DNA from 3 places in the Caballeronia sp. LZ032 genome. Region 3 is predicted to be linked to each of the others. Evidence: predicted binding sites of a transcription regulator. Region 3 holds the regulator's gene; each other region holds the start of a gene.
What was found. Region 3 encodes LexA, which represses DNA repair genes until DNA is damaged. Its sites were predicted from a motif close to ACTGTATNNNNATACAGT; they were not measured.

Region 1 (10,553 bases), on a different contig from region 3:
AAGCCTTTGAAGAGCAACGCTTCAAAGTGACGTTCTGGAAAAGCTGGCGGCTCACCTCGCGCGACCTTCGGGATTCTCCGGTAGCGAAGCCAATATCCTGTGGCGCGCGCGGTGGCATTCGACGCCCACGTATGCCCAAGGAAGGCCTTGCTTCTACGGTATTGGTAAGCGGCTTCATCGAGCTGTCGATCTAACGTGCTGCCGACGTACCGAGGATTGACGCTGGCTGCTTCAGGACGAATTTCGCCCAACCAATTGAAGAAGTCGCTCAAATGGACGATGATGCGTGCCGCGTCGTGCGGCGAGCGAGGTGGCCAGCAAAGGCCCGTGGCGTCAATTCCTGTTTCGCGATTGAACGTTCCTGTGTACAGACGCTTCGCGAAATTCTGAAACAGTTGATGAGGGTCGCGTTCGGCGGGGTTGAGCTGAATGTACTCAAGAAAGAGCCGCACCGATCGCGTCACCTTGCGCATCCACTCCAGACTGCGATCGTGGCTTCTATGCAGGAAATAATCAATCAGCGGCTCGAGTATCCCCGTCGCGGCAAGCAGGGCGGGGATCTCAGTGTAGACGCCGGTTTCGTCCGTGAGGACCTTTGCTCTGATGCTGACGAACATCGCTCGACAGAAATAGCAACACCCTACGCACGCTTTAAGTCACCACGTTGACCGTTGTAAGTCATCGCTGCTCCCGAATCGACTCACCGATAAGAGAGCCGTGCCGGCGCGCACCTCGCTGCGATAAAAAAGCTGACGGCGGATAGCGCGGAGACAAGCAACACCGTCCATTCGACGGCGACATACCCATGCGTCAGTCCCCAGATGCTGGCCGCTGCGATGGGCGCGATGCCCTTCGCAATGTTCGACGGAAACGACAGCATGCCGCTGATCGCGCCGTAGCCCTCCGTCCACAGAAACTGCTGGACGATCGTGCCGCGCAGGATCGTCATCATGCCGTTGGCGGCGCCATAGCAGAGCGCGAAGATCCACAAAAGCGCAGCGGATTTGCCAGCCACAATCAGGACGACCGTCGAGACGGGAAAGAGTGTCACCACGATGAAACCAACTGTCGTGATGGTGACCTTGCGATCGAATGCGAACCAGACCGCGCGGGCGATGACTTGCGCGGGTCCGATCAGCGCCATGGTGATGACCAGAACCGTGTTGGTGACGCCGCGCTCGACCATCAACGGAACCAGATGAAATGTGAGCGCGGCGAAGGTCGCGTAGTAGGTTGTGAAGCACAGCGCGAGCGCCCAGAAGGTAGGCGTGCGCAGTGCACGTCGCGTTGCCGCAGCATCGACCGCCATGCGCTCCGCGCTCGGCTGGGAAGCGTTCGGGTCGATTCGTGAGGAGCGGATCGCGACGACATGAATCGGCAGGCAAATGATTAGATTGCATGCGGCCAGTGCCACGAGCGCGAGACGCCAACCGGCCACATCCACGAGGAACTGCGTGACCGGAATGAAAACCGTGCTCGCGAATCCCGCAACGAGCGTCACCAGTGTGATCTTGGTCTTGTATCGCAGCGGATAGCGATGCGTGAGCACGGCGAAGAGCGGGTCATAGAAGGTCGCCGCCATCGACAAGCCCAAGCCGATCCACGCTATGAAGAGAATCGTGAGCGACGATGTGGCCGACCACATAAGCAGCATGGCTGCCGCGATCAGCGATCCAATGGCCATGACCCGACGTCCGAGCCCGTGGTCGATCCATTTGCCCACCGGATACGCCGCGAAACCCGAGACCAGCAGTCCGAGCGAGAGGGCCGCATTCGTGGACGTGCGGCTCCAGCCCATCGTCTGCTCCATGGGTACGACCAGCAGCGAAAACGAATAGTAGACCGAGCCCCACGACACCAGTTGGGCGAGCGCGAGCGCCCAGGTGGCCAGTGATTCGGCGCGATCCGTCGAATTACTCGACTTCACTGTCGTCGGTGTCGGCGTTCTGTGTGCTGTGCTCATGGCTCATTGCTGCATTGGCGAGGACGGAAACTGATGCCGGGGCCTTCTCTTTACGCTCGCTGTATCGGTTGGTCAGGTAGTCTGAGCGGTCGCGCACGAGCAGCGTGAACTTATACAGCTCCTCCATCACATCGACCACACGGTCGTAGTACGACGAGGGCTTCATGCGACCGCTCTCATCGAACTCCTGGAACGCCTTGGCTACCGAGCTCTGATTGGGAACGGTCACCATTCGCATCCAGCGGCCGAGCACGCGCAAAGCGTTCACCGCGTTGAAGGATTGCGAGCCGCCCGACACCTGCATGACCGCGAGTGTGCGCCCTTGCGTCGGCCGGATGCTTCCGGAGTCGAGCGGCAGCCAGTCGATCTGGTTCTTGAACACGCCGGTCAGCGCGCCATGTCGTTCCGGGCTGCACCACACTTGGCCTTCGGACCAGATGGACGCTTCGCGCAATTCGACGACCTTCGGATGGTCAGCGGGCACGCTGTCGGCGAGTGGCAGACCATGTGGATCAAACACTTTGGTCTCGGCGCCCAACTGGCGAAGGATGCGCTCAGCCTCGAGTGTCAGCAAGCGACTATAGGAGGTCGGACGGAGCGAACCGTAGAGCAGCAAGATGCGCGGCGGATGATCCGAGATCGTCCGGGGTTCGAGCTTTGTGAGATCGGGCGTGTCGAGATGAGAAAGACTGACGTTCGGAAGATCGGTGGACATCGTATGAAATGGGCTACGGGGTGATGGGGCGTGAGAGCAAAATCGCTGTGGCCGGGCACAGTTCAACGGCCTGGCGCGTGGCGAGGATCGCGGCAGGCGCGGTCTCGCGGCTCACAAGCTTGAATCCGGTCGTCTCGAAGAAGGCTTGTGCGTCAGTCGTGAGGAGCCACGCAGTTCTGGCGTCCGCGTCGAACGCCTTACGCAACAGCGCGGCAACCAGAGTCTGTCCGATGCCTTTGCTTCGACAGCCTGGCTCGACTGTCACCGAGCGGATCAGCACATCGCGCCCGTATTGTTCGAAGCCACCGTATCCGACGTGCGAACCGGCAAGCGTCGTGAACCCGAAAAAGCGGCGCTGCGGTTCGTTGAGGTCATCGACCGGGAGGCCGTCACGGACCAGGGCCGTGACCAGACCGGCGTCACTTCCGACGGTCTCGTGTGCAATGATGATGGCTCTCACACTCGCTCCTCAGGCCGTCTCGTACCAGCGCTGCGAGCGATTCACGACGCCAACCACGAGCAGCATGACTGGCACTTCGATCAGCACGCCAACGACTGTCGCCAGCGCCGCGCCAGACTGAAACCCGAACAAGCTGATGGCGGTGGCAACGGCCAGTTCGAAGAAATTGCTCGCGCCGATCAGACTCGACGGACCCGCCACGCAGTGCGCGACCCCGAGCTTGCGGTTCAGCAGATAGGCCAACCCGGAGTTCAGAAACACCTGAATGAGAATGGGGACTGCAAGCATCGCAATGACCAGCGGCTCCCGGACGATTGCTTGCCCCTGAAACGCGAACAGCAGCAACAGCGTGGTGAGCAGTGCGCAAATCGAATAGGGTCCGAGGCGCGACACCGTGCGGTTGAAGTGGGCCTCACCCTTCGCGAGCAGCACGCGACGCAGCAACTGCGCGATAACAATCGGGATGATGATGTAGAGACCCACCGACGTGATGAGTGTGTTCCAGGGAACAGTGATGGCGGATAGGCCAAGGAGCAGCGCCACGATCGGTGCGAACGCAACGATCATGATCGCGTCGTTCAGCGCCACTTGCGACAAGGTGAAATAGGGATCGCCCTTGCAAAGCTGCGACCAGACGAACACCATCGCCGTGCAAGGGGCGGCGGCCAGCAAAATGAGGCCGGCAATGTAACTGTCGAGTTGCGCTGCAGGCAGCCAGGGAGCGAAGACGTGGCGCACGAAGATCCATCCGAGCAGCGCCATGGAGAAAGGCTTGACCAGCCAGTTCACGAACAGCGTGACGCCGATCCCGCGCCAGTGCCCCTTGACCTGCGCCATCGCACCGAAGTCGATCTTGATGAGCATCGGGATGATCATCACCCAGATGAGCACGCCCACCGGCAGATTGACCTGCGCCACTTCCATGCGACCGATAGCCTGAAACAGCGACGGCAACCATTGGCCCAGCGCGATGCCCGCGACGATGCACAGCGCAACCCACACCGTCAGGTATCGTTCGAAGAAGCCGATGACCGGACGGCTCGCGCGAGCGACCGAATCAGTGCTGCTCATTGGATTCCTCGGCGGGACGTTCGCCAATCGCGCGCACTTCCTTCTGGGTTGCATTGCGATCGAGTACGTATAACGGCAGGTTCACAAACTGGCTCACCCGCGTCAGAATCTGCCGATAGACCTTGGTGAAGACCGCGCGCTTCTCTTCGTCGCTGCCCACGAATGCGGCAGGGTCTTCAAAACCCCAGTGCGCGGTGATCGGCTTGCCGGGCCATATCGGGCACACCTCGCCAGCCGCCTGGTCGCACACGGTGATCACGAAGTCCATTTGCGGCGCGTCCGACGCACCGAATTCATCCCAGCTCTTACTGCGCAGCCGGGCCGTGTCGTAGTCCAGCGAGTCGCAGCGCTCGAGCGCAAACGGATTGACCGCGCCTGACGGGTGACTGCCTGCGCTGAACGCGTGGAATCGGCCCTTGCCGAGCGTGTTAAACAGCGCCTCGGCCATGATGCTTCGGGCGCTGTTGCCCGTGCAAAGGACCAGAATGTTGTAGGTCTTGTCGTTCACGTGTTGCTCCGATTGAGATCTGCGCCCGCGCAGCAGGCATTTGAAGAAACGCGGGTTTCGCGCGAACGATCGCGCGACTCTCCATAAACAGGGGCGTGCTCAAGCGTTTGAAACGTCTCCCATGGGACGCCCTGTGGGTCCACGGTCCAGGTCTTATCCGACTTTGCGTAGCAGCAGGTCGTCGCCGTCTGATTCGTGACAGGCAATTCAGCGCTTGCGAAGCGCGCTCGCATCTCGGCGAGTTCCTCGTCCGATTCGACCTGAATGCCAAGGTGATCAATGCCAGGCTTTACGCCACGCTGCGAAATAGCGAAGTTGACCTTCGGATCGCTCAACTCCCATTTGCGGTAGTCCGACTTCGATACCGTCGGTTTCGCGCCTCCAAACATGGCGACGTAGAACCGGGTGCTCGCATCAATATCTTCGACAGCAACGTGGATGTGCATGCGTTTCATGATTTAGCTCCTTGGCACTGCGACACACCTTGAACGGAACAGCCAGCGCCGGCACAGCAGTTCTCGGTCAGAAACCCGAGCAGTCCGTTCATCGCATCGAAGTTGGCTGAATAGAAGATGAACCGTCCCTTCTGTTCGCTGTTGACGAGGCCCGCATGCGACAGGTCTTTAAGGTGAAACGACAGGCCAGACGGCGAGAGGCCAAGCTGCTGAGCGATCTCACCAGCCGGCATGCCTTCGGGGCCCGCGACAACCAGTGCGCGGAAGATCGCCAGGCGCGATTCATGAGCGAGCGCGCCGAGCGCGCGTACAACGAGGTTCGAGTCCATGGCGGCATCATAGACCTGTCGATTCAAAGATTCAAGTAATCTTGAAACGACACAGCGACGGTGCGTGGTCGATCAATTAGGGACGGGAAATAGCGAGCGGAATCGAAGAAGGTTGGACTCGACGTCCAACCGGAAACTCAAACACTTGGGCTAGAATATCTGTATATTTATACAGTACTTCTGGAGCCAAATCGTGAGTCGGACTGCCTTAGCCGCACAGCAGTTACGCACGCCCGAGGAACGGGCGCGCTCCATCGATGCTGCGCTCGACACAAATATGTATTCGGAGTCGGGGGGAATAACGCTCTGGCGCGGGTCTCAGCTCGCGCGCGCCTACGGCAAGACGGTCGACACGGGCTACGCGGCGCTCTCGACGGAGTTGCCTGGCGGCGGATGGCCGCTCGGGTCGCTCGTCGAATTGCTGGTGCAGCAGCCCGGCGTAGGTGAGCTTCGCCTGTTGCGCCCGGCGCTCGCCGAACTCAGCCGCCGGCCGGTTGCGCTACTGCAAGCACCCCACGTGCCCAATTCGCTCGCGTTCTCCTATTTGGGATTGCCGCTCGACAAGCTGATCCAGTTGCGTGCGCCGAAGACCGCCGACGCCCTCTGGTGCGCCGAACAGGTGCTGCGGGCACGAAGTTGCGGCGCGTTGGTCTTCTGGCAGCAGCACATTCGCGCCGAGGCCCTGCGGCGGCTGCATCTCGCGGCGCAGGCGACGGAGACGCTTTTTCTCCTTGTCCGGCCGCTCGCCAGCGCAGCGGATGCGTCGCCGGCCACGTTGCGGCTAAGTGTGCGTTCGGCCGATGGCGGCATCGTCGTCGACGTCGTCAAGCGACGAGGACCGATACGAAACGAGACGCTCAGCGTCGCCCTCCAACCCTCACCGATTCTGCTCAGCCCTCATGGCCGTACTCGTCGCCATTCACCTGCCCCGGCTTTCGCTGGAGGTATTCCGTCCAAGGTGGTCGCCTAGGACGGCGAACGGCTGCGTAGTGCTGGACAAGGACAAGGTCGCCATCGCCGACGCGGTGGCTCGGGAGGCGGGCGTCTCGCTCGGGATGAAGCGCGGGGGCGTCGTGACGCTCGCGCCCGATGCGCTCGTCTACGACCGCGCGCCCGTGCGCGAGCAGGACATGCTGCGCGAGGTCGCGCTCGCCCTGATGCGCTTTTCGCCGATGGTGGCCGTCTGTGAAGAAGATACGGTCGTAGTCGATGTGTCGGCGAGCCTGCGTCTTTTCGGCGGCATCCTGCGGATCTGCCATCAGATCAGGCAGATCGTCGACGCCGTGGGCGTGAGCGTGCGCATGAGCGTCGCCCCGACCGGTCAGGGCGCCTGGATGCTCGCCAAGCGCGGGCATCGCCGCGTGCTCAAGATGCGTTCCCTTGAGCGTGAGCTCGACTCGCTGCCATACCTGGTCGTGCCGGAAATCCGCCGCTTCGCCGACTGGTTCGCCGGGCTCGGATGCCGTGTGCTCGAAGATATCCGGCGCCTGCCGCGCGCCGGGCTGAAAAAGAGGTGTTCCGTGGAGTTGCTGGATTCGTTGGACCGCGCCTACGGGCTGTCGCCGGAACTGTACGCGTGGCTGGATGTGCCGCCCACGTTCAGCGCCCGCGTCGAACTGCCCGACCGGGTCGAACATGCCGAGGCGATTCTGTTCTCCGCTCGCCGGCTCGTCGTGCAGCTATGCGGCTGGCTGAGCGCGCAGCAACTCGCGCTCACGCACGCGAGCGTGACGCTCGAACACGAACGCGGACGCGAGGCGATCGAGCCGACCACGATCGACCTGGCGCTCGCCGAGCCGACCTGGCACGAAGAACATCTCGTGCGGCTGTTGAAAGAGCGCTTGGGGCGGGTCGAACTTCCGGCGGCTGTCATCGCCGTGCGGCTCACCGCGACCAAAGTCCAGGCCGCCGAACCGCCCACTGATACCCTCTTCCCGGACCCCGGCGGATCGGCGGAGGACCACAATCGTCTGCTGGAACTGCTCGTCGCGCGTCTGGGACCGGAGAACGTGCTGCGCCCCGCGCCGACCTCGGATCACCGGCCGGAACACGCGAACCGCTGGGTATCGGTCCAGGATGCAGCCAGGCCCGAAGCGCCGCCCTGCGACCTGCCCCGCCCGACGTGGCTGCTCGAAACGCCGCTGCGTCTGATGATCAAAAACCACCGGCCGTTCTACGGATCGACGCTGAAACTCGTTTCGACGGGCGAGCGCATTGAGGCCGGCTGGTTCGACGGCGATCTGGCGGCGCGCGACTACTTCGTCGCCGAAGCCGCCGACAAGAGTTGCTACTGGATCTACCGCGAGCGCCCGAGCGCCACCTCGGACGAAGTGCGCTGGTTCCTGCACGGCCTCTTTGGATGACATGAGCCAAACCCCGTGGATTCGCCTTTCTCCGCCCTGCCCGCCTATGCGGAGCTCTTCGCCTTTTCCAATTTCACGTTCCTGCATGGGGCGTCGCGCGGGGAAGAACTCGTCATGCGCGCGTCGCAGCTTGGCTACTCGGGTCTCGCCATCACTGACGAGTGTTCGCTCGCAGGCGTCGTCCGCGCTCATGTGCAGGCGAAGGAAGAGAAGCTGCCGCTCGTCATCGGCTCGTATTTCAAGCTGGTGCACGCCGACAAACGCCCCGCCTTCGGGCTGATTCTGCTGGCTCAGAACCGCGATGGTTATGGCAACCTGTCCGAGCTGATTACACTCGGCCGCATGCGGGCGGCGAAGGGCAGCTATCTGCTGACGCCGCAGGACATCGCGCGTCCGGAAAAGACGTATGCGCATCTGCGCGGCATGCCGAATTGCCTCGCGATCCTCATTCCCGATTTCCCTGCGAACGAAGACGCGCTCGCCGCGCAGCTCGAATGGATGAAAGCGACCTTTCCGGCTCGGGCTTGGGTGGGACTGACCCTGCATCAGCGCGCGATGGACGATATCCATCGCGGCACGGTCGAACACCTTGCCTCCCGGCATCTGGTGCCAGTCGTCGCGACCGGCAACGTCGTCATGCATGTGCGGTCGAGAAAGCCGCTGCAAGACACGATGACGGCCATTCGCCTCGGCAAGCCCGTCGCGCAATGCGGCTACGATCTCGCGCCCAATGCCGAACAGCACCTGCGCTCGCGCCTACGGCTCGCCAACCTGTATCCCGAGCACGCGCTGACCGAAACATTGAGCGTGCTGGAGCGCTGTACTTTTTCGCTCGACGAACTCAGGTATGAATATCCCGACGAACTGGTTCCGCCAGGCGTTACGCACGAGGCTTACTTGCGGCAGGAGACGTATGTCGGTGCGCATCGGCGGTTTCCGCACGGCATCCCGCACGCGGTGCAGGAACAGGTCGAGCACGAACTGCAATTGATCCGCGATCTCGAATACGAGGCGTATTTCCTGACGGTCTATGACATCGTGCGCTTTGCCCGCAGCCAGCACATCCTGTGTCAGGGCCGTGGGTCCGCGGCGAACTCCGCCGTGTGCTATTGCCTCGGCGTGACCGAAGTCGATCCCTCGCGCGGCAACATGCTGTTTGAGCGATTCATCAGCAAGGAGCGCGGCGAGCCGCCCGATATCGATGTCGATTTCGAGCATCAGCGGCGCGAGGAGGTCATCCAGTACATCTATCGAAAGTATGGACGCGACCGCGCGGCGATCGCGGCGGCGGTCTCCACGTATCGGCCTCGTGGCGCGCTGAGGGAAACGGGCAAGGCGCTGGGCGTCGACCCGCAGATCGTCGACCGAGTCGCGAAGAGCCATCAGTGGTTCGACAATTCGCAGGACCTGTTGCAACGGTTCGGCGAGTCGGGGCTGGACCCGGAGAACCCGTTGATTGTCGCGTGGGCGTCGCTTGCGGGGCAGATACTGAATTTCCCACGCCACCTGTCGCAGCATTCGGGCGGTTTCGTGATTAGTCGCGGCAAGCTCACGCGGCTCGTGCCCGTCGAGAACGCCGCGATGGCCGATCGCAGCGCCATCCAGTGGGACAAGGACGATCTCGAAGCGCTCGGGCTGCTCAAGATCGACGTGCTTGCGCTCGGCATGCTCTCGGCGATCCGTCGCACGCTCGACATCGTGTCCGAGCAACGCGGCGAGCGTTTCGAGATGCAGGACATTCCTGTCGAGGACCCCGTCACCTACGAGATGATTTCGCAGGCGGATACGATCGGCGTGTTCCAGATCGAATCGCGTGCGCAGATGTCAATGCTGCCGCGGCTCCAGCCGAGGACCTTTTACGATCTCGTGATCGAAGTCGCGATCGTGCGGCCGGGGCCGATTCAGGGTGGCGCGGTTCACCCCTATCTTCGCCGCCGGCAGGGGTTCGAGCCTGTCACCTACCCTAGCGACGCGCTCAAAGTCGCGCTCGGACGCACGTTGGGCGTACCGATTTTCCAGGAGCAGGTGATGCAGGTCGCGATCCTCGCGGCGGGTTTCACGCCAGGCGAAGCGGATCAGCTCAGGCGCGCAATGGCGGCGTGGAAGCGCAAGGGCGGCTTGCAGAAGTATTACGACCGCATCGTCAACGGTATGCGCGAGCGCGGGTATAAACAGGACTTTGCGGAGGCCATTTTCGAGCAGATCAAAGGCTTCGGTGAGTACGGCTTTCCCGAGAGCCACGCGGCGAGCTTCGCCCTGCTGGTGTATGCAAGCAGTTGGCTGAAATGTCACGAGCCGGCTGCATTTCTCGCCGCGATGCTCAATTCGCAGCCGATGGGCTTTTATTCGCCCTCGCAACTCGTCCAGGATGCGAAGCGGCACGGCGTGCAGGTGGCGCCCGTCGATGTGACGATCAGCGGCTGGGATTCCGTTCTCGAACGTCGTGAAGGAGAGGCGGCGGCCGTGCGGCTCGGCTTGTCCTTGCTCAGAGGGATGCGCGACGGCGCGGCGGAGCGGATCGAAGCCGCACGCGCGGTCAGGCCGTTCCTGAATGTCAGCGATCTCGCGCGGCGCGCGCAACTCGACCGGCATGATCTTCAGGTGCTGGCGAGCGCCAACGCGCTGGCGTCTCTCGCGGGAAACCGTCGCGAGGCGTTATGGCAGTCGGTCGCGGCTGTCCCCGACAAGG
Region 2 (10,553 bases), on a different contig from region 3:
CCCCCAAGTACTTCCCCAGTCCGTTCACATCTCGACTCTCCTCAGCCTTGGCGCCGGCCCCGACGGGCTGGCGCACTTTTTACCGCGGCGCCTGGCGCCCTCGTGTTCTACATGTTGCCTTTCCTACCGGAATCCCCGCGAATGTCGCCTAAAATCGAACCGGCAGAACCCGCGCCCGCAGGCGCGCCCCGTTCCTTCCGGAGACGGCAGACTCGCATGATCAAATCGCTGAAAAACCAGCTGGTGATCGCGCTCGGCATTCTTGTGACCGTGATCGGCGTGATTCAGGGCGTGAGTTCCTACAAGCTGAGCCAGGCCGGCACGAACGCACTGCTCGACACGCGTCTCGTGCAGGTGGCGACGCGCATGCGCGACGGTTTCGCCGAGGGCATTCCCGCCAATCCGTCGCGCGGCAGTCAGGATGACCGCGACGTGGTGGTGGTCGTGTGGAAGCCGGGCGAGGCGGTGCCGTTCCGCACCACTGAGCCGTCGCTGCGCTTTCCGCGCGATGCAGCTCCGGGCTTCTCCAACGTGGTCGCCAACAGCGAGCATTGGCGCATCTACACGCGCCGCGAGCCGACCATGACGATCCAGGTGGCCCAGCGCGCTTCGGTGCGCCACGACCTGACCGAGGAAACCGCCACCCTGGCGCTGTGGCCCACGGTCGTGCTGCTGCCGCTCGTGTGGATCCTGGTCGCGCTGGTCGTGCGCCGCTCGTTGCGGCAACTGACCGAGCTGGGCCGCGAGGTGCAGGGCATCGACACGAGCCATCTCCAGCCGCTGTCGCTGGTCGGCGTGCCGACCGAGATCAAGCCCTTCATCGAGTCGATCAACACGATGATCGAACGTCTCGCGGGCGCCATCGACAAGGAGCGCAAGTTCATCGCCGATGCCGCGCACGAGCTGCGTACGCCGCTCACCGCGCTGCAGTTGCAGGCGGACAATCTGGCGCCGCATATCGCTCCGGGCAATCAAGAACGCTTCCAGGAACTGCGCAAGGGCATCGCGCGCAGCGGCAAGCTGATCGCGCAACTGCTGCGTCTGGCGCGCGCCGATGCGCCCGTGAACGGCGCCGCGCCGCTCGCGCGCGTGGATCTGTCGGAAGTCGTGACGGGCGCGGTCGCCGATGTCCTGCCGATCGCCATCGCCCGTGGCCTCGATATCGGCGCCGAGGAGATGGTAAGCGCGCACGTCCGGGCCATCGAGACGGACTTGGGCATGGCGGTGAAGAACCTGGTGTCGAACGCGGTGCGCTATACGCCCGATGGCGGCACCATCGACCTGCGCATGCGGCGCGATGGCGAACGGGTGTGGATCGACGTGATCGATACCGGGCCGGGCATCGACGAGGCCTTGCTGCCGCGCGTCTTCGACCGCTTCTTTCGGGCCTGTCCGGATATCGAGGGCAGCGGGCTCGGGCTGTCGATCGTCAAGGCGATCGCCGCGCGCTACGGCGGCGACGTCATGCTGCGCAACCGCGATGACGGGCAATCGGGGATCGTCGCGTCGATCGGCTTCGTGACCGAGGCCGTCACGGAAAACCTGACCGCCCCCGATCCCGTCTGCGCCTGAACGAGACGGCGCGAGACGGCGCAACTTGCGCCGATTACAATGCATTCGCTGCGGGACACGCGGGGTGCATCGTCCCGTTGCAATGCCGGCGCGCGAGGCGCGTCATTCCTGTCCGCATGGCGGCGCCGTGCGGTCCGTTGGATTTCACGGGGCGGGGTAGAGCATGCGCATTCTTCTCATCGAAGACGACATCCAGATCGGCACGAGCCTCATGCGGGCCTTGAAGGACGCGGACTATGCCGTCGACTGGGTGCGTGACGGCCAGGCGGGCCGCGAGGCGCTGGGCGCCGCCGACTACACCGTGGTGCTGCTCGATCTCGGCCTGCCGGGCATGAGCGGTATCGAACTGCTGCGGCAGGCGCGCTCGGCCGGCAACGCGACGCCGGTACTGATCCTCACCGCACGCGACGACCTCGATACGCGCGTCCAGGGCCTCGATCTCGGCGCCGACGACTATCTGCTCAAACCCTTCGACATGCCGGAACTGCTCGCGCGCATCCGCGCCGTGCTGCGTCGCAAGGCGGGCTACGCGGTGTCCCGTCTCGGGGACGATTCCATCAACCTCAATCTCGACCAGCGCACGCTCACTTGTGGCGAAACGTCGGGCGTGCTGTCGGCGCGGGAATTCGCGCTGATGCATGCGCTGCTCGAACGTCCCGGCACCATCTTCTCGCGCGACCAGCTGGAAGACCGGCTGTACGGCTGGGGCAAGGAAGTGGAGAGCAACGCCGTGGACGTGCTCATCCATTCCGTGCGCAAGAAATTCGGCGCGAGCGTGATTCGCAACGTGCGCGGGCTCGGCTGGACCGTGATGCTCGGACAGGCCGGCCACGAGGACACCAGGTAACGCACTGGGCCACGCGCAGGTTTCAGCGCCGGTCGCCGTGATGCCCGATCTCGCCGCAAAAATGCATGCTGTACGAATGATCCTGTTCCTCGACCTGCCGCATGCGGCGTTCGAGGTCGGCGAGATCGGTGGAGGAGGACAGATAGTCTTCCTGCGCGTCGTGGCTGGAAAAGAAGCTGCCGAGTGACTTCGAGAAGCGTTCGAACATGATGGACTCCCGTCGTGATTAATGGCCTGTACCGCGGGCCGACAGGAGCAGATTAGGCCGCGTCCATTAGCGAAGAATGAGCGCGCGCGGGCATGCGCAATGCGCTTCCCATGGCATGCATCAGCGTTCGCCAGCGCACTGTCGGCGGGGCCGTGCAGCGTGAACGCACTGCCGCGCCGCACCATCCCGTGATATCGTCTTTCATACGGTTTCAAAGCGGGTTTTCAAGCGGAACGCTGCGCGTTTCGCGCATTCATCGATCGTCTTCGTGAAGGCCGCCATGAACGATGTGCCCCGTACCCTCAGTGCCCGCGATCGCATCGAGTTGCTCTGCTGGCTCACGTGCGGCAGCCTCGGCGCGTTCTACCTGAACGGTGTCTGGCCGGCCGCCACCTTCCACGTGCAGGCGGCGCACAAGTGGCTGGACCGGCATCAGCGGCTGGCCGACTGGCTGACCATCGCCAAGCTCGCGGCCATCGCGCGGGACATCGCCACGCAGCATTGCGCGCTGCTCGAAGCGGACTGGGCGCGGGATGCCGTCGAAGAGATTCTCGACAGCGAAGACCTCAACTATCAATCGGATGTCGTGCGGCAGGTGTTCGACGATTGCCGCCGGGCGCTCGCGGAGAAGCGGACGCCGGAGTGAGGCACGCTCCTGGCCCGGGCGCTCAGCGGCGATGGTCCTGACCGCGCGCAAGCGTGCAACGGGAGCCGTGCCCGCCCCGCGACGGCGTAGCGGGCGGCGTCTGGAACGCCAGCTTTTCGATTCTCATATCCATAACGTACCTCGCCGCCGAGGTTGCGCCTGGCGGGTTTCATCATCAGCCCATCACCAGCCGGGAGGTTTGTCTTCCTTTGGATGCTGTGTCACGGGCATTTTCAGTAAGCGATCCTGCTGCCGTTTGACAGCCTCCCTAGCGCAAATCACTGTATGAATGTACAGTAGCGCCATCCCTCGTTTTCGCAGCGCCGCGCAACGCGCACTCCCATGTTCCATGCGTTGAAACCTGTCGTTTGCGCATCGGACGCGGCGCACCGGCCGCGCCGATGAACCCGCAAGCTCCGCATCCGGCGCCGCGCCGCATCGCGCATCTCGACATGGATGCGTTCTTCGCATCGGTGGAGCTGCTGCGCTATCCCGAACTGCGGGGCATGGCGGTGGTCGTGGGCGGCGGCCGCAGCGCCACGCCGGAAACGCTGCCCGACGGCACGCGCCGCTTTCGCCGGCTGCGCGACTACGCGGGGCGGGGCGTCGTCACCACATCAACTTACGAAGCGCGCAAGTTCGGCGTGTTTTCCGCGATGGGCATGATGAAGGCCGCGCAACTCGCGCCGGACGCCATCCTGCTGCCCACCGATTTCGAGTCGTACCGCCATTACTCGCGGCTTTTCAAGGCGGCCGTCGCCACTTTTACGTCGCAGATCGAGAATCGCGGCATCGATGAAATCTATATCGATGTCGGCGACCTGCCCGGCGAGCCCGCCGAGATCGGCCGCCGCATGAAGGATGCCGTGCACGAGGCCACCGGGCTGACGTGTTCCATCTGCATCGCGCCGAACAAGCTGCTCGCGAAGATCGGCTCCGAACTCGACAAGCCCGACGGCCTCACCATCCTGACGATGGACGACCTGCCCACCCGCATCTGGCCGCTCGCCGCGCGCAAGGTGAACGGCATCGGGCCGAAGGCGAACGAGCGGCTGGCGGCGCTCGGCATCCATACGGTGGGCGACATCGCCGCCGCCGATCCCGGCTTGCTGCAGACGCACTTCGGCCGCACTTACGCGGCGTGGCTGGCCCGCATCGCGCAAGGCGAGGACGACCGGCCCGTGGTCACCAGCTCCACGCCGAAGTCGATGAGCCGCGAAACCACCTTCGAGCGCGATTTCCATCCGAAGCAGGACCGTGCGACGCTGTCCGCCGAGTTCACCGCGCTCTGCACGCGCGTTGCCGACGATCTCCAGCGCAAGGGTTATGTCGGCCGCACGGTGGGCATCAAGCTGCGTTTCGACGACTTCCGCACCGTCACGCGCGACCTGACCGTGCCGGTCGCGACGGCCGATCCCGTCGAGATTCGCCGCGCCGCGACCGAATGCCTGAAGCGCATCGTGCTCGAACGGCGCATTCGTCTGCTCGGCGTGCGCGTCAGCGCGCTGGCGGGCCACGACGAGAGCGCGCCCGTCGAACCGATGCAGGTGGAACTGCCGTTCGACGCCCCCGGCGAGTGAGCCGGCGCGACAGGCTTATGACGCGCGCAGATAAGCACATGTCAGATGCTTCGTTGTAGGCTGCTGTGCCGCACGCTAGATTGTTCGCTTCCCCGAAGTGACCGATTCGAACCATTCGACCGTGACGACCCTGACCGCTTCTCAAGACGCCGACATTCAGGCATCCGCCGCCGATCAACCCATCGAGATCCGTCCATTCGATGCCCCGCTCGGCGCCGAAGTGCTCGGGCTCGATCTGTGGCGGCCATTGTCGGCAGCTGATTTCGCGCGCATCCATCGCGCGCACCTGGACTACCACGTGCTCGTGTTCCGCGACCAGCGCATCACGCCAGACGAGCAGGTGGCGTTCAGCAAGCGCTTCGGGCCGCTGCAGATCCACGTGCTGCATCAGTTCGGGCTCGCGGGCCATCCGGAAGTGCTGATCGTCTCGAACATCACCGAGAACGGCAAGCCGATCGGCCTGGGCGATGCCGGCCATTTCTGGCATTCGGACCTGTCGTACAAGGACAAGCCGAGCCTCGGCTCGCTGCTGCATGCGCAGGAACTGCCGGCGGTCGGCGGCGACACGCTGTTCGCCAACCAGCATCTCGCGTGGGACAGCTTGCCCCCGCATCTGCAAAAAGCGGTGGACGGGCGCGTGGCCGAGCATACCTATCTGGCCAAGTACGCCGAATTGCAGAAGCGCAGCCCGTGGCGGCCGAATCTTTCGGCGGAACAGATTGCCCAGGTCAAGCCGGTGACGCACCCCGTCGTGCGGACGCATCCGGAAACGCAGCGCCGCGCGCTGTTCGTGAGCGAGCACTTCACCACGCGCGTGATCGGCTTGCCTGAAGACGAAAGCCAGTCCCTGCTCGCCGAACTCTTCGCGCACAGCACGCGGCCGGAATTTATCTATCGCCATCAATGGCAGGCGCGCGACATGGTGTTCTGGGACAACCGCTCGGTGATGCATCTCGCGGCCGGCACGCCCGACGATCAGCGCCGCAAGCTGTATCGCACGACCATCGAAGGCGACGCGCCTTTCTGACCGGTCCACATCAAACACTATTCATTGAATCACGGGGTTTTATCGATGCAGTCTCGCAAAGGGAAGGGCGCTGCGCGCGCACTTGGCGCAGCGCTCGCGCTCGCGCTGGGCGTGACGTCGGCGGGCGCGCGGGCCGAGGGCACGCTGCGGGTGGCCGAGCAGTTCGGCGTCGTGTATCTGTTGCTCAACGTCGCGCGCGACCAGAAGTTCATCGAGCAGGAAGGCAAGAAGGAAGGGCTCGACATCAAGGTCGAATGGGCGAAGCTCTCGGGCGGCGCAAGCGTCAATGACGCGTTGCTGTCTGGTTCTGTCGATATCGCGGCGGCCGGCGTCGGTCCGCTGCTGACCATCTGGGACCGCACGCATGGCCGCCAGAATGTGAAGGGCGTGGCGTCGCTGGGCAATTTCCCTTACTACCTCGTGTCGAACGATCCGCGCGTGAAGACCATAGCCGACTTCACCGACAAGGACCGCATCGCGGTGCCGGCGGTGGGCGTGTCGGTGCAATCGCGCGTGCTGCAATATGCCGCCGCGAAGACCTGGGGCGACAAGGCCTACGACCGTCTCGACAAGTACACGCAAGCGGTGCCGCATCCCGACGCCACCGCGGCGCTCATCGCGGGCGGCACGGAGATCAACGCGCACTTCGGCAATCCGCCGTTCCAGCAGCAGGAACTCGCGGGCAATCCGAAGGCGCACATCGTGCTCAATTCCTACGATGTGCTCGGGGGCCCGAGTTCCGCGACCGTGCTCTACGCCACCGAGAAGTTCCGCAACGAGAACCCGAAGACGTATCGCGCGTTCGTCGCGGGTCTTGCCGATGCGGCGAACTTCATCACGCAGCATCCGGAAAAGGCCGCCGATATCTATCTGCGCGTGAACCAGGCCCGGCTCGACCGCGACCTGCTGATCAAGGTCATCAAGGATCCGGCGGTGCAGTTCAAGGTGGCGCCGCAGAACACCTTCGGGCTTGCGCAGTTCATGCACCGGGTGGGCGTCATCAAGAACGAGCCGAAGTCGTGGCAGGACTACTTCTTCACGGATCCGGCGACGAAGAACGGCAGCTGAGACGAGCCGCGCGTTTATCGGCGGAGGTGGATTGGTTATGCGCAATGATTGGTTCGCGCGGGGCGCGTGCGCCGCTATCGTAAGCGTTTGCCTCTCCAGCCTCTCCGCACAATAAACATGGCCGCCAATCCTCAAGCGCTGTATGCGCCGCCACCCGAAGCGCATGCTTCGACGAGCGGCAAGCTGCTCAGCGTGGAGCACGTCTCGCTTGAATACCGCACACGCGAACAGATCGTGCGGGCCACGCACGATGTCAGTTTCGATGTCTACGGCGCGGACCGCTTCGTGCTGCTCGGCCCGTCGGGCTGCGGCAAATCCACCTTGCTGAAGGCGGTTGCGGGTTTCATCGAGCCGGTGGCGGGCAGGATCGAAATCGGCGGGGAACGCGTGCGCGGGCCGGGTGCGGACCGTATCGTCGTGTTCCAGGAATTCGACCAGTTGCCGCCGTGGAAGACCGTCGTGCAGAACGTGGCCTTTCCGCTGCGCGCCGCGCGCAAGCTGGGACGCGCCGAAGCGCGTGAACGCGCGCTGCATTATCTCGACAAGGTCGGTCTCGCCCCTTTCGCCGACGCTTATCCGCATACGCTCTCGGGCGGCATGAAGCAGCGTGTCGCCATCGCGCGCGCGCTCGCGATGCAGCCGCGCGTCCTCCTGATGGACGAGCCGTTCGCCGCGCTCGATGCCCTCACGCGCCGCCGCATGCAGGAAGAACTGCTGCGCCTGTGGAGCGACGAGCGCTTCACGCTGTTGTTCGTCACGCATTCGATCGAGGAAGCGCTGATCGTCGGCAATCGCATCTTGTTGCTGAGCCCGCATCCCGGACGCGTGCGCGCCGAACTCAACAGTCATCAATACACCCAGGAAAGCATGGGGCGCGGCGAGTTCCAGCAGAGCGTCGCCCGCATTCATCGCTTGCTGTTCGAAGAGGAGGCCGCGCAATGAGCACGCCGCATCTGATCGTGCCGCCGGTGCGGCCGGAATATGAAGTCGAGCCGGTCGCGCCCGAAGGCATCGGCCACGAGGCGCCGCTGCCGCTCTCGAAGCGTCTGCTGGATCAGGCCTGGCTGCGCAAGACCTTCATCGCGCTGGTGTTGATCGGCTTGTGGGAGATCGCGGCGCGCAGCGTCGACAACGACCTGCTGCTGCCCACCTTCAGCGCGACCTTTATCGCGTTCGTGCAGGGCATTGCGTCGGGCGAGCTGATCGAGAAGATCGGCATCTCGATGTCAGTGCTGCTGCGCGGCTATGCGCTCGGCGCGCTGCTCGCGTTCGTGCTGACCTCCCTGGCCGTGTCGACGCGCATCGGCCGCGACATCCTCTCGATGCTCACCGCAATGTTCAACCCGCTGCCGTCCATCGCGCTATTGCCGCTTGCGCTGCTGTGGTTCGGCCTCGGCACCGGCAGCCTGCTGTTCGTGCTGGTGCATTCGGTGCTGTGGCCGCTCGCGCTCAACACGTATGCGGGATTCCAGGCGGTGCCCGCGACCCTGCGCATGACGGGCCGCAACTATGGCCTGACTGGTCTGCGCCACGTGCTGCTGATTCTCGTGCCGGCCGCGCTGCCTTCCATCCTGGCGGGCCTGCGCGTGGGCTGGGCGTTCGCGTGGCGCACGCTGATTGCCGCGGAACTCGTGTTCGGCGCGAGTTCGGGCAAGGGCGGCCTTGGCTGGTACATCTTCCAGAACCGCAACGAGCTCTATACGGATCGCGTGTTCGCGGGGCTGGCGGCGGTCATCGTGATCGGTCTGGCGGTCGAGCATCTCGTCTTCGATACCATCGAACGCGTCACGGTGCGCCGCTGGGGCGTGCAGCAGTAAGCGGTGTTCTAGGCGCGTTCAGGACGTCGCGCCGTCTTCGGCGCGAATGAAGTCGATGAACGCGCGCAACGGCCCTGGCATATGCGCGCGGCTCGGATAGTAGAGGCGCGGACCGGTGAAGCTTTGCCACCACGGCTTGAGCACCGGCACGAGCGCGCCGCTTTCGATGCCGCCGCGTACGAATTCATCGAAGGTATAGACGAGCCCCAGGCCTGCCGTGACCGCGGCGCGCGCCACTTCCACCGACGACGTCACGAGCGGCCCTTGCGGCGCGATCCGTAACGTTTCCTTGCCGCGCACGAATTCCCATGCGGCGAGGACTCCGCTGTCGAACCGATGCCCGATGCAGGCGTGATTCACGAGATCGCGCGGATGCTTAGGCTCGCCGTGCGCGGCGAGATACGCGGGCGCGGCCACCGCGACGAAGCGCTGGATGCGCGGCCCGATGGGCACCGCGATCATGTCGCGCTCGATGCTTTCGTCGTAGCGGATGCCGGCGTCGAAGCCGGCGGCGAGGACGTCGATGAAGCGGTCCGTCGCGCTGATCTCCAGCTTGATGCCTGGATGCGCGGTCAGAAAGCGCGCGACGATGGGCGGCAGGATCTCGCGCGAGACGATGCGCGGCACGTTCAGGCGCAGCGTGCCGGTGGGGCTGTCGCGAAAGCCGTTCACGGCATCCAGCGCGCTGGCGATCTCCGTGAACGCGGGCGCGAGCCGTTCGATCAGCCGTTCGCCGGCTTCGGTCGGCGTGACGCTGCGCGTGGTGCGATTGAGCAGCCGCACGCCGAGCCGCGCTTCCAGCCGGCGCACCGCCTCGCTCAGCGAAGACGCCGATACGCCCCGCAACAGCGCCGCCTGCCTGAAGCCGCGCGAGCGCGCGACCGCCAGGAACGCGTGGAGATCGGACAGATCGGGTTCGTTCATTGTTCGCCTCTGCGCACACCCCATTCGGATTGAGGTGGATTATCGCACGCGACCTTTGCTCCCATAATGGTCTCCATCGCCGCCGTCCGCGCGGCGCCAGTCCACAGGAGAGAACCAGCATGGAATCACGCAGACTTGGCGGGACCGGACCGCAAACCGGCGCCATCGGTCTTGGATGCATGGGCATGTCGGGGGTGTACGGGCCGTCGGATCGCGCGGCGGGCATTGCCACGATCCACGCCGCGCTCGAAGCCGGCGTCACGCTGCTCGACACCGGCGACTTCTACGGCATGGGCCACAACGAACTGTTGATCAGCGAGGCGCTCAAAAGCGCGCCGCCGTCGCGCCGGGATGCGGCGATCCTGAGCGTGAAGTTCGGTGGCATGCGCGACCCGGCGGGCAACTTCATCGCGTTCGACGGTCGTCCCGTTGCAGTGAAGAACTCGCTCGCCTATACGCTGCAACGGCTGGGCGTCGAAACGATCGATATCTATCGCCCGGCGCGGCTGGATGCGAACGTGCCGATCGAGGACACCGTCGGCGCGATCGGCGACATGATCCAGGCGGGCTACGTGCGTCATGTGGGGCTGTCGGAGGTCGGTGCGCAGACCATTCGCCGCGCGGCCGCCGTGCATCCGGTGGTGGACGTGCAGATCGAGTATTCGCTGATCTCGCGCGGCATCGAGGAAACGATCCTGCCCGCGTGCCGCGAACTCGGCATCGGCATCACGGCGTATGGGGTGCTGTCGCGCGGACTGATCAGCGGGCACTGGGGCGCGTCGGCGCCGCAAGCCAACGACTGGCGCGCCAACAGTCCGCGGTTCCAGCAGGGCAACGTCGAACGCAATCTGGCGCTGGTCGACG
Region 3 (10,553 bases):
GACGGCGCGTCGCACACGGTCACCGTGTCGGGCCAGGCGCCGGATCAGGCGACGAAGGAAAAGATTCTGGTCGCCGCGGGCAACGTGCAGCACGTCGACAAGGTGGACGACCAGCTGACCGTGCCGAACTCGGAACCCGAGTCGCAGTATTACACCGTCGTGTCGGGCGACAATCTCTGGAAGATCGCCGAGAAATATTACGGCAGCGGCGCGAAGAACGACCTGATCTTCGAAGCGAACAAGCCGATGCTGAAGAGCCCCGACAAGATCTATCCGGGACAGGTGTTGCGCATTCCTCCTGCTGCCTGAGCCTCAGGCGCACACCATGAAAAACGCGAGCCTTGAGCTCGCGTTTTTTTTAGTACGTATCGAATACGCGTTGCAGGTCATTATCGCCTCTGGCCAGCGCCAGCATCAGCAGCACGCGCGCCTTGTACGGGTTCAGCGTGCCCGCGCTGACCGTGCCCAACGCGTCATCCGAGGCCGCGCCATTGCGCATCACATGCCCCGACCCCACCCGCGACGCACGCACCACCGCCACGCCCCGCTTCACCGCATCGGCGAGCGCCTGCGTCAGCGTGGCGTGCATCGAGCCGTTGCCCGTACCCGCCACGACGATCCCCTTCACGCCGGCCGTCACGAGTGCATCGACGCTCACGCGCGACGCGTCCGCATAACTCGCGACGATCTCCACTATCGGCCATTGATCCGTCACGGCGAATTCGCTCGCCACGGTATGCGGCCGCACGGCCGTGCGCTGAAACTCGACGCGTCCGTCTTGCACGAAGCCCAGCACGCCGGTTTCGGGAGACCGGAAGGCATCGACGGCGTAGGTGCTCGTCTTGGTGACATCGCGGGCGCAGTGGATCTGGTTGTTGAACGCCACCAGTACGCCCTTCCCCGCCGCGTCCGGCGATGCCGCCACCGTCACCGCATTGAGCAGATTGAGCGGACCATCGGCGGACAGCGCGGTGGACGGCCGCATCGCCGCCGTCAGCACGACGGGCTTCGCGTGCTTCACCGTCAGATGCAGCAGGTAAGCGGTTTCTTCGAGCGTATCGGTGCCGTGCGTGACCACGATGCCGTCGATGTCGTCCTGCGCCAGCAGCGCGTCGATGCGGCGCGACAGCGTCGTCCAGAGCGCGGCGCTCATGTCCTTGCTGTCGATGCTCGCAACCTGTTCCGCGTGGATGGTCGCAACCGAACCGAGTACGGGCACGGCGTCGAGCAGCTTGTCGACACCCACGACGCCCGCCTTGTAGCCCGCTGTTTTCGAGGCATCGCCGGCCGATCCGGCGATGGTGCCGCCGGTTGCCAGCACGGCGATGCGAGGGAGAGAGGATGGTTTCATGCCGGCGATTGTAAATCAGCCGGCAAGGACATCACGCGTGGCTCACGCCGCTTCGCGCAGCTGCGCGGCGATCTGCGCTTCGTCGAGTTGCGGGGCGAACATCTCGATCAGCCGATACGCATAGGCGCGCAGGAACGCGCCCTTGCGCAGGCCGACGCGCGTCGTGCTCGCCTCGAACAGATGCTGCGTATCCAGCGCGACAAGTTCCGAATCGCGCTTCGCGTCGTAGGCCATCGCCGCGACGATGCCGATGCCCATGCCGAGTTCCACATAGGTCTTGATGACGTCGGCGTCGATGGCGGTGAGCACGATGTCGGGAATCGCGCCGACGCTCGCGAACGCCTGGTCGACGTGCGAGCGGCCGGTGAAGTCCGTGTCGTAAGTGACGATCGGATATTCGGCGATGTGCTCCAGCGAGAGGTTCTCGCGCCCGACCAGCGGATGATCCTTCGGCACCACCACCGTGTGATGCCACGAATAGCACGGGAACGTGACGATGTCCGGATAGCGGTCCAGCGCTTCGGTTGAGATGCCGATGTCGGCCTCGCCGTTGATGATCATCTGCGCGATCTGCTGCGGGCTGCCCTGGCGCAGCGCGAGATGGACCTTCGGAAACACTTCCGTGAACTGGCGAATCACCTTGGGCAGCGCGTAGCGCGCCTGCGTATGCGTGGTCGCGACGACCAGATGGCCGTTGTCCTGATCCGCGAACTGGCGTGCGACGCGCCGCAGGTTTTCGGCGTCGAGCAGCATGCGCTCGATCAGCTGATGCACTTCCTTGCCCGGCTCCGTCAGTCCGGTGAGACGCTTGCCGCGGCGCACGAAGATATCGACGCCGAGTTCGTCCTCGAGGTCCTTGATCTGTTTCGACACGCCCGATTGCGACGTGTACAGCACGTTGGCCACTTCCGTCAGATTCATGTTCTGACGCACGGCCTCGCGCACGAAACGCAGTTGCTGGAAGTTCATGGGAGTCTCTCCGTGATGCTTTTTGTCGCTTGTTCTGTGTGTTTCTGTGTATTTCTGTTTGTCATTGCGCCGGAAACACGCGCAGCGAGCGCGGCACCGCGGTCACGCCGTCGCCGACCTCGAGCCGCAGCGCGCGCCAGGCCTCGCGATCCAGCTCCGCTTCGATCACGCCGCCCGCGCTGCCTTCCAGCTCCACACGCACCGAACCGCCGAGCGTCACGACGCGCCGCACGCCGACCGTGATGCCGTCGCGATGCGCGCCGTCCGCCGGATACAGCGCGAGATCGTGCGGCCGGACGTAAGCGAGCGCGCGGCCGCTGAAATGGGCCTGCGCGGCGATCGGGCTCGCGGCGCCGTCGGCGGTGAAGCCGTTGGCATCGACCTGCCCTTGCAGGCGGTTCGCCGCGCCGAGAAACTCGTAGACGAACGAAGTCTGCGGATGATCGTACACGTCCTGCGGACTGCCGACCTGCTCCACGCGGCCGTGATTCATCACGACGATGCGGTCCGCCACCTCCAGCGCTTCTTCCTGGTCGTGCGTGACGAACAGCGTCGAGATATGCAGGTCGTCGTGCAGGCGCCGCAGCCAGCTGCGCAGTTCCTTGCGCACCTTGGCATCGAGCGCGCCGAACGGTTCGTCGAGCAGCAGGACCTTCGGCTCGACAGCCAGCGCCCGCGCCAATGCAATGCGCTGCCGCTGTCCGCCCGACAGCTCCGAAGGAAAGCGTTCCGCGAGCCAGTCGAGCTGCACGAGCTTGAGCAGTTCATGCACCTTCTCGCGGATCACGGCTTCGCTCGGGCGCTCGCGGCGCGGCTTCACGCGCAGGCCGAACGCGACGTTCTCGAACACCGTCATGTGACGGAACAGCGCGTAATGCTGGAACACGAAGCCGACCTGGCGCTCGCGGGCGCCCACTTCCGCGACGTCCTCGCCATGCAGGACGACCTGCCCTGCATCGGCGAATTCGAGGCCCGCGATGACCCGCAGCAGCGTGGTCTTGCCGCAGCCCGACGGCCCGAGCAGCGCGACCAGTTCGCCGGCGGGAAAGTCCAGCGAGACCTGGTCGAGCGCGGTGAAATCGCCGAAGCGTTTTTGCAGATTGCGAACGATGATGCTCATGATGATGTCGGCCTGTCAGTTCTGTGCGGTGGCGGAGGCTTTGGCTTCGCTCACGGACTGCGTCATGCGCCGCTCCGCGAGGAGCTTGAGCGCGAGCGTCACGAGCGCGAGCAGCGCAAGCAGCGACGCCACCGCGAACGCCGCCGAGAAGTTGTATTCGTTGTAGAGGATTTCGACGTGCAGCGGCATGGTGTCGGTCTGGCCGCGAATGTGCCCGGAGACCACCGACACCGCGCCGAATTCGCCCATGGCGCGCGCGTTGCAGAGGATCACGCCGTACAGCAGGCCCCACTTCACGTTGGGCAGGGTCACGCGGCGGAAGATCTGCCAGCCCGATGCGCCCAGCACGTGCGCTGCTTCTTCTTCGTCGTTGCCCTGCGCCTGCATCAGCGGGATCAGTTCACGCGCGACGAACGGAAACGTCACGAAGATGGTCGCGAGCACAATGCCCGGCACCGCGAAGATGATCTGCACGTCGTGCGCGGCGAGCCACGGACCGAACCAGCCCTGGGCGCCGAACATCAGCACGTAGATAAGGCCGGAGATTACCGGCGACACCGAGAACGGCAGATCGATCAGCGTCGTCAGCAGCGCCTTGCCGCGAAACTCGAACTTCGCGATGGCCCACGAAGCCGCCAGCCCGAACCCGAGATTGAGCGGCACGGCGATCGCGGCGGTGAGGAGCGTCAGCTTGATCGCGGACCACGCATCCGGGTCCTTCAGCGACTCGAAGTAATAGTCGAGGCCCTTGGCGAAGGCCTGCGCGAACACGGCGGCGAGCGGCACCACGAGAAAGAACGCGAGGAACGCGAGCGCGATGCCCGTCAGCAGCCAGCGCACCGCGCGCGGCTCGGTGACGGGATTGAGCGTGTGTGTCTCGCGCTGCGACGAGGTTTGCAATGGCAGGACCTTGCTCATGCCGGTTCTCCTGCCGTCGCCTGCGCGACCTGTGCCGGCGCCGCGCCGGTCTTGCTCGTGCGCCGTTGCAGGAACCACTGCAAGGTGTTGATGAGCAGCAGCATCAGGAACGACACGCACAGCATCACGACGGCGAGCGCGGTGGCGCCGGCATAGTCGTATTGTTCGAGCTTGGTGATGATGAGGAGGGACGTGATCTCGGACTTCATCGGCACGTTGCCGGCGATGAAAATCACCGAGCCGTATTCGCCGAGCGCACGCGCGAACGCGAGCGCGAAGCCCGTCAGCAAGGCGGGCAACAGCGACGGCAGCACCACCCGGCGGAACGTCAGCCAGCGCGACGCGCCGAGGCACGCGGCGGCTTCCTCCTGCTCGCGCTCGAAGTCCTCCAGCACCGGCTGCACCGTCCGCACGACGAACGGCAAGCCGATGAACGTCAGCGCGACCAGCACGCCGAGCGGCGTGAAGGCGACCTTGATGCCGAGCGGCGCGAGATACTGGCCCACCCAGCCGTTGCTCGCATAGACCGCGGCGAGCGAGATGCCCGCGACCGACGTGGGCAGCGCGAACGGCAGGTCGACGATGGCATCGACGATGCGCTTGAACGGGAAGGTGTAGCGCACCAGCACCCACGCGACGAGAAAGCCGAACACGGCGTTGATGAGCGCGCCGCCGAGCGCCGCGCTGAAAGTCAGCCGGTACGAGGCCAGCACGCGCGGCGACGTGACCGCGCGGACGAATTGGGCCCAGTCGAGCGTCGCGGTCTTCGCGAAGGTGGCCGCAAGCGGAATCAGCACCACGAGGCTCAGATAAGCCAGCGTGATGCCGAGGGTCAGGCCGAAGCCGGGCAAGGCGCTCGGCTTCCTGAATGTGAGGGTCGTCATCCTTGAGTCTTCCTTTTGCGCCGGGGGAGGCGCGTGCTGCCGGGTACTGCATGAACGACGCGCGGCGTCATGAGTGCGCCGCGTCGCCGGGACCCGTCCTTACTGCGGCTGATAGATCGAGTCGAACACGCCGCCGTCGGCAAAGTGCGTCTTCTGCGCCTTGGCCCAGCCGCCGAACGTATCGTCGATGGTGTAAAGCTTCAGCTTCGGAAACTGCTTCGTGAGCTCGGCCGGCACCGTCTTCGAACGCGGCCGATAGAAATTGCGCGCGGCAATCTGCTGGCCTTCGTCGCTATACAGATACTTGAGATACGCCTCGGCGAGCTTGCGGGTGCCGTGCTTGTCGACGACCTTGTCCACCACCGCGACCGGCGGCTCCGCCAGGATGCTCACCGACGGCACCACGATCTCGAATTTCTCCGGACCGAACTCCTTCAGCGACAGAAACGCCTCGTTCTCCCACGCGATCAGCACGTCGCCCTGACCGCGCTGCACGAAGCTCGTCGTTGCGCCGCGCGCGCCGGAATCGAGCACGCCTGCATTCTTGTAGAGCTTCGTCACGAAGTCCTTCGCGGTCTGCTCGTTGCCGCCCGGCTTGTGCTGCGCATACGCCCACGCGGCCAGGTAGTTCCAGCGCGCGCCGCCCGAGGTCTTGGGATTCGGCGTAACGATGGACACGCCCGGCTTCGCCAGGTCGTCCCAGTCCTTGATGTGCTTCGGATTGCCCTTGCGCACCAGGAACACGATGGTCGAGGTGTACGGCGAGGCATTGTCCGGCAGACGTTTCTGCCAGTCCGCGTTGACGAGGCCCTTGCCCGCGAGGGCGTCGATGTCGTACGCCAGCGCGAGGGTGACGACATCGGCCTGCAGGCCGTCGAGGACCGCGCGCGCCTGGCCGCCGGAGCCGCCGTGGGACTGCTTGAAGGTGACGGTCTCGCCCGTCTCGGCCTTCCACTTCTTCGCGAAGGCCTGATTGAAGTCCTGATAGAGCTCGCGCGTCGGATCGTAGGACACGTTCAGGAACGATGTCTCCGCGCTCGCGGACGCCGCCATGCCGATGCCCGCCGCTGTCAGCGCAGCCGCCGCGAGCAGGCGTCGCGCGCCCCGACCCAATCCCCATTTCAAGCTTTGCATTCCCCGTTCTCCGTCTTATCGAATTGACGGAATCAGTCTAACGACGCGTCTATATGATTAGAAATAATCGTTTGTCACTTTTTTATACGTGAAACTGCTAAGAAGCTTATTCCTCTACGTAGAAAGGGTGGCTGGGGCTCGAACGTGCTCGCTGCGGGCCTGCACAACCGAACTTAAAGTAAAGCTTGAAAAGCGCGGAATACTGTATAAAAATACAGTCACCTGTCCATCCATACAGTGCCCCAGGGGTCCGAGCCAGTGAACAAGACATCCAAACTCACCGCGCGGCAGCAGCAGGTGTTCGAGCTGATCCAGCGCGCGATCGAGCGTACGGGCTTCCCGCCCACGCGCGCGGAGATCGCCGCCGAACTCGGCTTCAGTTCGGCCAATTCGGCCGAGGAGCATTTGCGGGCGCTGGCGCGCAAGGGCGTGATCGAACTCGCGGCGGGCTCGTCGCGCGGCATTCGCCTGCTGAGCGACTCAGCGCGCATCGAGCGGCCGGAAGACGTGCCGCATCAGTTCACGCTGCCGCATGCGAGCATCATGCAGCTTTCGCTGCCGCTGGTCGGCCGGGTCGCGGCCGGTAGTCCCATCCTCGCGCAGGAGCACATCTCGCAGCACTACGCCTGCGACCCTGCACTGTTTTCGAGCAAGCCGGACTACCTGCTGAAGGTACGCGGGCTGTCCATGCGCGACGCGGGCATTCTCGACGGCGACCTGCTGGCCGTGCAGAAGCGCACCGAAGCGAAGGACGGGCAAATCGTGGTCGCGCGTCTGGGCGACGACGTGACGGTGAAGCGCTGGAAGCGTCATCGCGATGGCGTCGAACTGATCGCCGAAAATCCGGACTACGAGAACATTTTCGTGCGCTCCGGCAGCGGCGAGTTTGCGCTCGAAGGCATCGCGGTCGGCCTGATTCGCTCCGGCGAGCTCTGATATTCCGGCATACGCGGTGGTGAGCTTGGTGAGACCAAGCCTCAGAAAAGATTGAAAGTTTTTATGTTCCGCCTGTCTCACTGAGACAAGAAATGTCCTGGTAATAGCGGAATATCAACTCACCAACCGCAGCGACGCTCACCCGGGCGTTCAACCGAAAAAACCAGCATGACGGCCACCGTTCGCGGTGGGCCGCTGTGCGCCCTATCGTCTGGAGAGTCACCATGGAACGTTTCGCCCGCTTGTTGCCCTTCCGCCAATTCGGCCGTCTGCGTCATCTGCGCACGCTGATTTCGTGCGGCATGCCGCGCGCCGAAACCACGCCGGATCTCTTCGAGACGGACATGCCCGCACTGCCGTCGCGTCAGCCGGCGTTTGCGCGGGTTTCGCTGAACAGCGGCGTGCATGCGGAAGCAGCCGAACGCGCGCCGGTGCGCGTGTATCGCGGACAATCGCGCGTGATCCTGGTCGGCAAGATCGATGAAGTGTCGCGCATGATCGACCGCTGCATCGCGGAGGAAAGCGCCGGGCTGGCGGGCGGGATCCTCGCGTAAGCGGGTCCCGGCAGACGCCGATTTCGGGTTCGCGGGATTTATCGGGCCCTTGCGCGGTCAATCGGGATTCACGTTCCGCGCGAGGCCCTTTCACCGCATGTCCCGCACTACCCGCTCCATCCTGACCGCGCTCGTCGTCCTGATCGTCATCGGACTGCTGAGCTATATCTATGCATCGCCCTACATCGCGTTGAATCGCCTCAAGCGCGCAGCCGATGCGCGCGACGCGCAGACGGTCAATGAATACGTCGATTATCCCGCGCTGCGCGCGAGCCTCAAGGAGCAAGTCGCCGCCTTGCTCACGCGGCGTGTGGACATCCAGAAAAGCGGAAATCCGCTCGCCATCATCGGCGCGATGATCGGCGCGGCGGTCGTCGGTCCGCTGGTGGACACCTATGCCACGCCTGACGGCGTCGCGGCCATTCTCAACGGCATCCCGCCGCGCGGCACCCCCGGCGAACGCCCGCCGCCGGCCGGAACGAACGAGGCGGCGGTTTCATCCGCAGCACCGGCATCGGGCAGCGCCGCCCCGACACCCGAAGCCGCGCCGAAACCGCCTGCCACCACCGCGGGCTATCGCGACTTGAATACCTTCGCCGTGACCTATCAGCACGGCGCCGGCGACGCCCGTTACTCGGCCATCTTTCATCGCGATGGCCTCGTGTCATGGAAGCTCGTCGCGGTGAATCTGGACGGCTGAGGCGTTTCTGAAGCGTCGTTCAGGCGCCCGCTTCCGCCTTCACAGGCCGGGCCGCCATGGCGGCCTCTTCTTCCGCCTCGGTCGACTCACCCGCCTGACACACGGCGACCAGAATGCTGCACTTCACGCGATCGAGCAGCGGCGTGTTGCCCGCGCCCATCCACCAGCGCGCGAGTCCATTGCGGCAGCGGTGCCCGACGACCACCAGATCCACGTTCAGCTGTTCGGCGAGCGCCGCAATCTCGTCGATCGGATGGCCGAACGCGAAGTGTCCCTGCGCCGGCAAACCGCGTTCGCGCAACCAGTCGACGCCTTCCTGAAGGATGTCGCGCGCGGCATCCTCGAAGCGGCCACAGGCCATGTCGGTGAGCAGCCCGGCGCTCTGTGCGATGCTCGAGCGCATGTCGACGACGGCCAGAATGTGCGTTTCCGCCTTCAGGTCGAGCGCGAGATTCGCGCCCTGACGCAGCGCCTTGCGGCCCTCTCTGGAGCCGTCATAGCACAGCAGGATTTTTCGATAGCTATCCATCTTGACCTCCCTGGCCAGACTTGCCCTTGACGCCTGCGCTCCGGACCGGAACGAGGCGTGTGATGGCAATGCGATTTCCCGTGGTGTCGCATCTTCATGATCGTGTGTCCCCCGGGGCGTCACAACGGTGGAAAACGCTAACCGGATGCGTGCGCCGTGCATGCTAGCTGGCGTCGTGCCAGCCGTGCAACATCCTTGCCAGGCAGGCCTCGCGCGCTACGGCCGAAACAAAGCACGCGGCTTCCGCACGGATTCGAAACGGGCTTGCCGCTTGCAACAGCACGTCGAGCGCCACGCTGGTGCATTGGATTACACTAGCCCGCTGGATTTCCCATCGCTTTTTCCTCGCAACACGATTGCATGACTGATCAAACATTGCAGCAGCCATCGCGTGCCGGCCTTCACGACGATGCCGGCGCCTGCGCACCCGCCATCGAGTTCAGCGAGGTCAGGAAGCACTACGGCACGCGCACGGTGGTGGACGGCCTTTCGTTCGATGTGCGCCCCGGCGAGTGCTTCGGCCTGCTCGGTCCCAACGGCGCAGGCAAGACCACGACACTCAAGATGCTGCTCGGCATCACGTCGCCGGACAGCGGCTCGATCCGGCTCGTCGGCGAACCCGTTCCGGCGCGCGCCCGCTTTGCTCGCGAACGCGTGGGCGTGGTGCCGCAGTTCGACAACCTCGATCCCGATTTCACCGTCCGCGAAAACCTCGTCGTGTTCGGTCGTTACTTCGGCCTGAAGGGAGCGCGCATGGACGCGCTGGTGCCGTCGCTGCTCGAATTCGCGCGGCTGGAGAGCAAGGCCGATGCGCGCGTCGGCGAGCTGTCGGGCGGCATGAAACGGCGCCTCACGCTGGCGCGCGCCCTCGTCAACGACCCCGACGTGCTCGTGATGGACGAACCGACCACCGGTCTCGATCCGCAAGCGCGCCATCTGATCTGGGAACGGCTTCGTTCCCTGCTCGCGCGCGGCAAGACCATCCTGCTGACCACGCATTTCATGGAAGAAGCGGAGCGTCTGTGCAACCGCCTGTGCGTGATCGAGGAAGGACGCAAGATCGCCGAAGGCAGGCCGGGCGAACTGATCGAGTCGGTGATCGGCTCGGACGTGATCGAGATCTACGGGCCGGACCCGAAAGCCCTCGCCGCCGAACTGGAACCGCTCGTTGCGCGCATGGAAGTCAGCGGCGAGACGCTGTTCTGCTACGTCGATGACCCGCAACCCGTGCATGCGCTCGTCCGCGGGCGCGCCGGCGTGCGTTATCTGCATCGTCCGGCGAATCTGGAAGATGTGTTCCTGCGCCTCACGGGCCGCGAGATGGTGGACTGAACCGCACACGCTCATGAATACCTTCGATCAATCCAGCGCCAAGGCCAAAGCCGCGCGCCGGAAACAAACGCAAGCCCAGGCCGACAACCTCACGCCCCTCTCGAGCGCGCTGCCCGCCAACGCCAC

Region 1: the regulator LexA is predicted to act here: its motif matches at 5,660-5,677, upstream of imuA (translesion DNA synthesis-associated protein ImuA).
Region 2: the regulator LexA is predicted to act here: its motif matches at 3,554-3,571, upstream of dinB (DNA polymerase IV).

Annotation. Positions count from the first base shown of each region.
Region 1 covers NZ_JARUXP010000005.1:253,974-264,526, forward strand. Annotated here, with positions in the region: gene gmtY (gamma-mobile-trio recombinase GmtY) at 1-617, opposite strand, end outside; gene QCE69_RS35795 (MFS transporter) at 701-1,963, opposite strand; gene arsH (arsenical resistance protein ArsH) at 1,914-2,678, opposite strand; gene arsN2 (arsenic resistance N-acetyltransferase ArsN2) at 2,692-3,138, opposite strand; gene arsB (ACR3 family arsenite efflux transporter) at 3,148-4,209, opposite strand; gene QCE69_RS35815 (arsenate reductase ArsC) at 4,196-4,717, opposite strand; gene QCE69_RS35820 (ArsI/CadI family heavy metal resistance metalloenzyme) at 4,714-5,172, opposite strand; gene QCE69_RS35825 (metalloregulator ArsR/SmtB family transcription factor) at 5,169-5,501, opposite strand; gene imuA (translesion DNA synthesis-associated protein ImuA) at 5,695-6,471, shown strand; gene QCE69_RS35835 (DNA polymerase Y family protein) at 6,401-7,864, shown strand; gene QCE69_RS35840 (error-prone DNA polymerase) at 7,880-10,553, shown strand, end outside.
Region 2 covers NZ_JARUXP010000004.1:225,939-236,491, forward strand. Annotated here, with positions in the region: gene QCE69_RS29035 (ATP-binding protein) at 217-1,572, shown strand; gene QCE69_RS29040 (response regulator transcription factor) at 1,736-2,419, shown strand; gene QCE69_RS29045 (DUF3563 family protein) at 2,442-2,627, opposite strand; gene QCE69_RS29050 (hypothetical protein) at 2,908-3,273, shown strand; gene dinB (DNA polymerase IV) at 3,675-4,853, shown strand; gene QCE69_RS29060 (TauD/TfdA family dioxygenase) at 4,984-5,880, shown strand; gene QCE69_RS29065 (ABC transporter substrate-binding protein) at 5,926-6,948, shown strand; gene QCE69_RS29070 (ABC transporter ATP-binding protein) at 7,066-7,890, shown strand; gene QCE69_RS29075 (ABC transporter permease) at 7,887-8,765, shown strand; gene QCE69_RS29080 (LysR family transcriptional regulator) at 8,784-9,689, opposite strand; gene QCE69_RS29085 (aldo/keto reductase) at 9,809-10,553, shown strand, end outside.
Region 3 covers NZ_JARUXP010000001.1:1,333,138-1,343,690, reverse strand. Annotated here, with positions in the region: gene lysM (peptidoglycan-binding protein LysM) at 1-309, shown strand, start outside; gene QCE69_RS06310 (asparaginase) at 359-1,351, opposite strand; gene QCE69_RS06305 (CysB family HTH-type transcriptional regulator) at 1,394-2,320, opposite strand; gene QCE69_RS06300 (sulfate ABC transporter ATP-binding protein) at 2,382-3,440, opposite strand; gene cysW (sulfate ABC transporter permease subunit CysW) at 3,456-4,358, opposite strand; gene cysT (sulfate ABC transporter permease subunit CysT) at 4,355-5,242, opposite strand; gene QCE69_RS06285 (sulfate ABC transporter substrate-binding protein) at 5,342-6,376, opposite strand; gene lexA (transcriptional repressor LexA) at 6,635-7,312, shown strand; gene QCE69_RS06275 (hypothetical protein) at 7,537-7,866, shown strand; gene QCE69_RS06270 (DUF2939 domain-containing protein) at 7,964-8,566, shown strand; gene QCE69_RS06265 (universal stress protein) at 8,586-9,095, opposite strand; gene nodI (nodulation factor ABC transporter ATP-binding protein NodI) at 9,456-10,427, shown strand; gene QCE69_RS06255 (ABC transporter permease) at 10,441-10,553, shown strand, end outside.